2 linked regions of the Prosthecobacter debontii genome follow. The protein of the gene in region 2 binds, or shares a complex with, the protein of the main gene of each other region. Links are inferred from orthologs where the notes say so. Each region holds a gene or a part of one and is shown on either strand. Other genes may lie near its edges. The genes, in order: secA and secY.

Region 1 (4,062 bases), on a different replicon or contig from region 2:
TGGAAGCTGGCTTTATCAATGACCTTCTTGCCATCTTTCTCCCTATACTTGAGCCACATGCGGACCATGTCACCGCAGTCAGGAGAACCTACGGTGCCCACGGCATCAGCATCCGGCATCTCCCCGAGGTTTTGGGGATTGGAAAGAGCAGATTGGAGAGCCGTTTCGTCCATGAGAGTGGTGGTTAATGCAATTCGATGTTAAGCTAGGCGACCGCAGCAGTTTTTGAACTTCTTGCCACTTCCGCAAGGGCAAGGGTCATTGCGGCCTACTGTCGCCATCGGTTTACGAGCAGGCATGGCCGAAGGAAGAATCAGTTTCGGACCATCCGCCGCAGGATTGTGGGGCTTTGGCTGAGGTGCGGGTTCTGGAGCCGCAGGCTGTTGCTGGGGCTGAGGTGCGGGAAGAGAACCCGACTGCTGCATCATGGCGATCTGGGCCAGGAACTGTTCAAAAGCTGCAAGCTGCTGCGTGCTGCGGAAGAGATTACCCAGGACCTCACCATTGATGTTGCGCATCAGGTCGGAGAAGATGGTGAAGGCTTCCTGCTTGAACTCGATGAGAGGATCTTTTTGACCATAGCTCCGCAGGCTGATGCCTTCTTTGAGGGCATCCAGGGCATAAAGATGTTCCTGCCACAGGCGATCAATCGCATTCAGCAGAATCATCTTCTCGATCTCTTGGAGTGCCTGAGGATTGGCGCCATTCACCTTGATGTCGTAGGCGCTGAAAATCTTGTCTTTGAGAAACTCAAACTGGCCTTCGAAATCCAGGGCCTTGAATTCGTCATCAAACTCACGCAGGCCGATCGGGAAGGTGGTGTTCACCCACTGCAGCAGGTTCTCATAATCCGGCACGAAGTCCCCGCCTTTTTCTTTAGGAAGGAATTCCTCCATGCGTTCTTTGAGGCCTTTTTCCACGGCTTCATTGATGAGCAGTCGTGGATCGTTGCTCTCCAGCACATCGTTACGCCATTCGTAAATGACCTCACGCTGTTGGTTCATGACATCGTCATACTCCAGGACGCGCTTACGCCAGGTGTAGTTGCGCTGTTCGACACGCTTCTGAGCGGTTTCGACCGAACGATTCAACCATGGGTGCTGAAGCTCTTCGCCCTCGGCCATACCGAAGCGTTCCATGATTTTGGTCATGCGATCCGCCGCGCCGAAATTGCGCATGAGATCGTCTTCAAAGCTGATGAAGAACTTGCTTTCACCTGGGTCACCCTGACGTGCGCAACGACCGCGCAACTGACGGTCCACCCGGCGGGATTCGTGGCGCTCGGTGGCAAGCACGAGCAGACCTCCGAGTTCACCCACGCCTTCCCCCAGCTTGATGTCCGTGCCACGACCAGCCATGTTGGTGGAGATGGTGACGGCTCCGCGCTGCCCAGCACGGGCGACGATCTCGGCCTCCTGGCGGTGATACTTGGCGTTCAGCACGGAGTGCGGGATCTTTTGGAGCTTAAGCATGCGGCTGACAGTCTCGGAAGCTTCCACACTGGCGGTGCCGACCAGCATGGGCTGGCCTTTGACATGGCGCTCTTTGATCATCTCGATCACCGCATTGTATTTTTCACGGCGGGTCTTGAAGATGCTGTCATTTTGATCCACGCGGCGCACCGAGCGGTTGGTGGGGATGGTCAGCACATCCAGACCGTAGATGTCATGAAATTCAGCGGCATCGGTTTCAGCGGTGCCAGTCATGCCGCCCAGTTTTTCATACAGGCGGAAGTAGTTCTGAATGGTGATGGTGGCGAGAGTCTGAGTCTCGGCATCGATCTGCACGCCTTCCTTGGCTTCCACCGCCTGATGAAGACCATCGCTCCAGCGGCGACCCGCCATCTTACGGCCGGTTTGTTCGTCCACGATGACGACCTTGTTTTCTTCCACCACATACTCCACGTCTTTTTCATAAAGACAGTAGGCACGGAGAAGCTGACTGATCTGGTGGATGCGCTGGCCCTGGTGAGACAGGCGATCCTGCATTTCGTTCTTCTTCTGAACCTTCTGAGCATCCGTCAGGGATGGGTCACCATCGATTTCTGAGTAGATGGTGGCAAGGTCTGGAAGCACGAAGGCATCGGGCTCGTCTGGGCTGAGGAAGTTACGGCCTTTCTCGCTCAGATCGGCATCATGGCTCTTCTCTTCAATGGAGAAAAACAGGCCTTCTTTGAGTTCGAAGAGGTCCTTCTTCTGAGTGTCCTCATACATTTTTAGCTCGGCCTTCTCAATGGCGCGGCGAAGCTCGGGATCTTCCATACAGCGCATGAGGGCGCGGTTTTTCGGCTGCCCGAGTTTCACCTGATAGAGCTTGCGACCCGCCACTTCGAGTTCACCATTTTTAGCGTCTTCTTTGGCTTCGGCGACGAGGCTGTTGCAGAGTGTGTTTTGGCGGCGAACCAATTGTTCGACCAGAGGCTTGTAGCGCTCATACTGGTGGGTGCTTTCGGCACCCGCCACGGGACCACTGATGATGAGCGGTGTGCGGGCTTCATCGATGAGCACGGAATCCACTTCGTCCACAATGGCGAAGTAGTGACCACGCTGCACCTGCTGCTCCTTGCTGGAGGCCATGCCGTTATCACGCAGGTAATCAAAGCCGAACTCGCTGTTCGTCCCGTAGGTGATGTCAGCCGTGTATTGGTCACGGCGGATGTGGCTCGGTTGGTCGTTCTGGATGCACCCCACGGTGAGGCCGAGGAATTTGTAGAGGTACCCCATCCATTCGGAGTCACGACGAGCGAGGTAATCGTTGACGGTGATGACGTGGACGCCACGACCCGTCAGGGCATTGAGAGCCACGGGGAGTGTTCCTACGAGGGTTTTACCTTCACCTGTGGCCATCTCAGCGATCATCCCGCGATGCAGGGCGATACCACCGATGAGCTGCACATCGAAGTGAACCATGTTCCACTTCAGCGGGGTATCGCAGACCATGTGCTCCTGACCGCAGAGACGGCGGGCGGCGCTTTTCACCACCGCATAGACTTCCGGCAGGATGTCATTGAGGATCTTGGCGATGATGGCGGCAAACTTGGGCTGGATTTCATTCCAGGCTTCGCGGGCCGTGTCGATTCGGGCTTTTTTGTCTTCGAAAGTAGCGGATTTCCAAGCCTCTTCGGCCAGATAGCTGCCGTCCAAGGACGGAAAATGCGGTTTCAGCGCAGCGAAATAACCTGCGATGTGGCGCAGACAGGCTTCGACCGTTTCTTCATCGGCAATGCGAAGGGAAACCCCCCCCAGGAATCGTGGAGTGTGGAAGGCCCGAAACTGTTCCTTCCAGCGGGCGACTCGTTCGCGCAGAGCATCGTCAGATTCGTTCTGAAGCTGAGCTTCGATGCGATTGATCTCGGCCACGACCGGTTGCAAGCGCTTGACAGTGCGCTGGTTTTTCGTGCCGATGATTTTTTTGATGATCCACTCGAACATAACGGGAAAAGAAGACGAAGAAACCGGCCATGATCCCTGGCGGGATAATAGTCGGGCTGCCTACTTTGGAGAGGATGCACGACTTGGCAAGCGAGGAGGGCTTTCTCCGCCTCTCAGGTCAAGAAATATACCCTTATCCAGGCAGCCTGGAGCAAATCATACGTCGATAGCCCTCGTCACAGGCGCAAAGAATCGTGTGTGAAGGACGTCAAATCATCGCCGATCCGCCGATTTTTTGCGATGGGTTGAGCTTTCAAACGGCTGATGGAGCAAGCAACTCCGAATGAGTAGGAATCGCGCCATGGAATGGATTTCCCTCTGGCATTTCTCCTTCGGCCCGCGCATCATTCGGACATGTCCAATCGCTTTCCCACTTTCGCGCAGCGTCGTCGGCACGCTCTCATCGCGGCGTGGCGTGGGGTGGAGGATGGGCCTCTCCAGAATCTGCCCACATTTTCTGCGGCAGACTTGGTCGGGAAGATCGTTGCTGAAGCGGGAATTGGGGATCGACTAAAACTAGAAGAGATTCTCTCTGCTTGGAAAGAGATCGTTGGTGATTTCTTGTTTCAGCATTCTCGCCCAGATTCCATTCAGCGAGGCGTTTTAATGGTTCGGGTCTTACAACCCACGA
Region 2 (3,262 bases):
TGAGGAAACATGCGCTTGCGGAAAGTCAAAATTTCCGGCTCTGTCGAAGTGACCAGCACCACATGCTCAAAGTGGGCGCTAGGCTTCCGATCCTGCGTGATAGCCGTCCAATTATCAGAGAGCACTCGCGTTTTAGCCGTGCCGAGATTGATCATCGGCTCAATGGCCAAAGTCATGCCCGCCTTGAGGCGTGGGCGTTCCCCACGTTTGCCATAATTGGGCACCTGGGGTTCCTCGTGCAGTTTGCGGCCGACACCATGGCCGACAAATTCCCGGACCACGGTGTAACCGTATTGAATGACGTGTTCTTCAACGGAGGCGCAGAGATCTCCGAGCATCCAACCATCGCGAGCGTGATTGGCAGCGATGTGCAAAGACTCCTCTGTCGCCGCCAAGAGATGAAGTGTCTCCTTGGCGACATTCCCGATCGGTACCGTGAGAGCGTTATCTCCGATCCAACCGTTGTATTCGATGCCGACATCGATCTTCACGATATCGCCGTCTTGAATCACCCGGGGCCCACCGATGCCATGCACCACCTCTTCATTGATGGAGATGCAGATGTGACCAGGAAACTTGCGATAGCCTAAGAAAGCACTCTTGCAGCCACGCGCTTTCATTTCTGCCGCCGCATAGCGATCCACTTCCCCGGTCGTCACACCCACTTGAGCTTGAGCGGCTGTTTTCAGCAAGATGTCGCGGGCCATCTGACAGGCCTCGCGGATACCCTGCTGCTGGGCTCCGTGACGAATTGGGATTTTGTTGCTACTGAGCAGTGCCATGAAGATGAAGCGTTTCCTTCGGTCTCGAATTACATGCCTTTGTTATAGATCAGCCAAGCCACGCCCAGAAGGGTGATCAGGGCGATCCCGGTCCAAAGCATGACCACAGTCGCAGGATTCGCCACATTGCCGGTCTGCTGCATGCGGTCGAAGCGACCACGAATGCGGCCCTTCTTCAGGAAGCCATCATAGTGGCTCTGCAGAAGGTGGGTCTCAATCTGACGCATCACGTCGAGAACCACACCGACCAAAATCAGCAAGCTGGTGCCGCCGAAGAACTGAGCGGTCTGAGGTGCGATGCCCAAGATGGAGCTGACGACGCCTGGCATGATGTAAAGCAGAGTCAGGAAGATAGCGCCAGCAAAGGTCAGGCGGCTCATCGTGAAGTCCAAGAAATCTGCCGTGGGCTTACCAGGGCGAATGCCAGGAATGTAACCACCACTGCGCTTCAGATCTTCAGAGATCTGCGTCGGTTGGAACATCGTGGCCACCCAGAAGTAGCTAAAGAAGAAAATCAAGGCGGCGGACAAGCTGTAATAAACCCAACCGGAAGCAATGGTCTGGGAGAAACGCTGCACCCAGCCCACGTCAGGGAACATCGAGGCAATGATGGAGGATGGGAAAAGCAGGATCGCTTGCGCGAAGATGATCGGCATCACACCGGAATAATTGATCTTCAAAGGCAGATACTGAGTCTGGCCGCCATAAACTTTACGACCAACCACGCGCTTGGCATACTGGATGACGATTCGGCGTGTCGCCTGCGTCAAGGCAATGACTCCAGCAATGACAATGATCATGAATGCCAGCAGCAGCACCAGGGTGGCGGGCTTGCTCATATCGCTGCCCACATTGCCCACGTAGGTCTGCCAGACCTGCACCATGGCGCCAGGAAGATCGGAGACGATGTTCACGCAGATCAACAGAGAGACACCGTTGCCGATACCGCGCTCCGTGATCATCTCACCCAGCCACATCATCAGCATGGTGCCGGCAGTGATGGTGATCACCGAAGGCAGCACAAACCCCCAGAAGCTGTAGTCTGGAACGAGAGGGCGATGCAAACGCTCAATGGTTTCCTGAAGACCACCCAAGAAGATGTTCTGACCTGGGTTCTGCAACGACTGCGCCAACAGATATCCTTGGAATACGCAGAGAACGATCGTGGCCAATCGTGTGTATTGAGTGATTTTCTGGCGACCTCCGTCTTCACGAGCCATTTTGCTCAGCCTAGGCACCACAGCCGTCAAGAGCTGCAGCATGATCGAAGCACTGATGTAGGGCATAATGCCGAGGGCAAAAATCGCGCAATTTTGCAGACCACCACCGCTGAAAACGTTCAGCAAGGCGGCTACTTGAGCAGCACCAGAGCCAGCATCCGCCGTGCGGTTTTTGATCCATTCATCGAGCACAGTCACATCAATGCCAGGAAGCGTGATGGAGGCGCCAATGCGGACGATAACGATCATCGCCAGCGTGAACAGGATCCGGGAGCGGAGGTCAGGAACTTTGAAGCTGTTAGCAAAAGCAGAAATCATGAGAGAGGGAGGTAAGAGAAAGCGGGCCTAGCCAACTCACAACCAAAGAGGTTGATCGGTGACCGGCCCGCTGACGGGGTTGGGATTCGATCTGAATAATCAGGCGGCGATGGAGCCACCGGCCTTCTCGATCTTCTCGCGGGCCGATGCACTGACGTTCTTGATCTCAATCGTCAGCTTACGGGAAAGATCGCCAGAGCCGAGGATCTTGATAGCGTCGCAGTTGCGGTTCACAATGCCTTTCTCACGAAGAGCGGCTTCATTGATCACAGCACCATCTTCGAAGGCGTTCAGAGAGCTCACGTTCACGACTTCATACACATCGCGGAACTGAACATTGCTGAAACCTTTCTTCGGAAGGCGACGATGAAGGGGCATCTGACCACCTTCGAAGCCAGGGCGGATGCCCTTACCGGCACGTGCCTTCTGGCCCTTGTGACCTTTACAGGAGGTCTTACCGTGGCCGGAGCTTTCACCGCAGCCGATACGCTTGCGGCGCTTCTTAGCACCCGGGCGGGGTTGGACGTCTTGGAGTCTCATACTATTTTAAATTGGAATGGAAGTTCGAGGGGTGAAGGCCAAAATTACAGAGCCTTCTTCTCTTTGATCTCCTTACCGCGAGCGCGGAGGATCTCATCCTTCGGACGAAGAGCGCCGAGGGCGGCCAGAGTGGCCTTGACGACGTTGGCATGGTTGCTGGAGCCCAGCGACTTACCGATCACGTCTTTCACACCAGCGGCTTCAAGCACAGCGCGGGCTCCACCACCAGCAATGATGCCAGTTCCGGGACCTGCGGGCTTGAGCAGGATGCAACCGCCGCCATGCTCGCCGAGCACTTCATGAGGAATGGTTGCCTCATCGAGATGCACACGATTCATGTTCTTGCGGGAAGCTTCCGTAGCCTTCTTGATCGCGTCTGCGACTTCGTTAGCCTTACCGAAA

The links.
Region 1: the proteins of secY (region 2) and secA are in contact, whole or in part, in a crystal structure (PDB 3DIN), measured with the Thermotoga maritima proteins. The link is inferred for Prosthecobacter debontii from one-to-one orthologs. Residues at the interface, in WP_004081795.1 of Thermotoga maritima: Glu108, Gly109, Glu110, Glu111, Ala236, Glu237, Arg238, Arg239, Ile240, Thr241, Ile242, Gln243, Tyr244, Ala245, Arg246, Arg247, Val248, Thr249, Gly250, Arg251, Arg252, Val253, Tyr254, Gly256, Ala257, Ser258, Thr259, Tyr260, Leu261, Pro262; in WP_004082002.1 of Thermotoga maritima: Glu261, Ala262, Arg263, Lys300, Ala301, Arg302, Thr303, Ile304, Ile305, Leu323, Tyr324, Asp325, Pro326, Val329, Ser330, Tyr333, Ile336, Lys340, Phe345, Val349, Glu363, Phe364, Tyr374, Ser375, Gly376, Gly377, Glu393, Ile395, Thr482, Ser483.

The regions. Positions count from the first base shown.
Region 1 is NZ_FUYE01000032.1:5,409-9,470, forward strand. What follows is about bases 1-3,747. They hold secA (preprotein translocase subunit SecA), read right to left. Parts: upstream 3,432-3,747; coding sequence 201-3,431; downstream 1-200. Other genes in these bases: B5D61_RS25050 (iron-sulfur cluster assembly scaffold protein), read right to left, coding at 1-173; B5D61_RS25060 (DciA family protein), read left to right, coding at 3,738-3,747. Also shown: more of B5D61_RS25060, read left to right, coding at 3,748-4,062. UniProt on the Escherichia coli protein: Required for protein export, interacts with the SecYEG preprotein conducting channel.
Region 2 is NZ_FUYE01000020.1:8,326-11,587, forward strand. The notes cover bases 67-3,013. They hold secY (preprotein translocase subunit SecY), read right to left. Parts: upstream 2,321-3,013; coding sequence 812-2,320; downstream 67-811. Other genes in these bases: map (type I methionyl aminopeptidase), read right to left, coding at 67-782; rplO (50S ribosomal protein L15), read right to left, coding at 2,420-2,860; rpsE (30S ribosomal protein S5), read right to left, coding at 2,905-3,013. In the rest of the region: more of map, read right to left, coding at 1-66; more of rpsE, read right to left, coding at 3,014-3,262. UniProt on the Escherichia coli protein: The central subunit of the protein translocation channel SecYEG. Consists of two halves formed by TMs 1-5 and 6-10.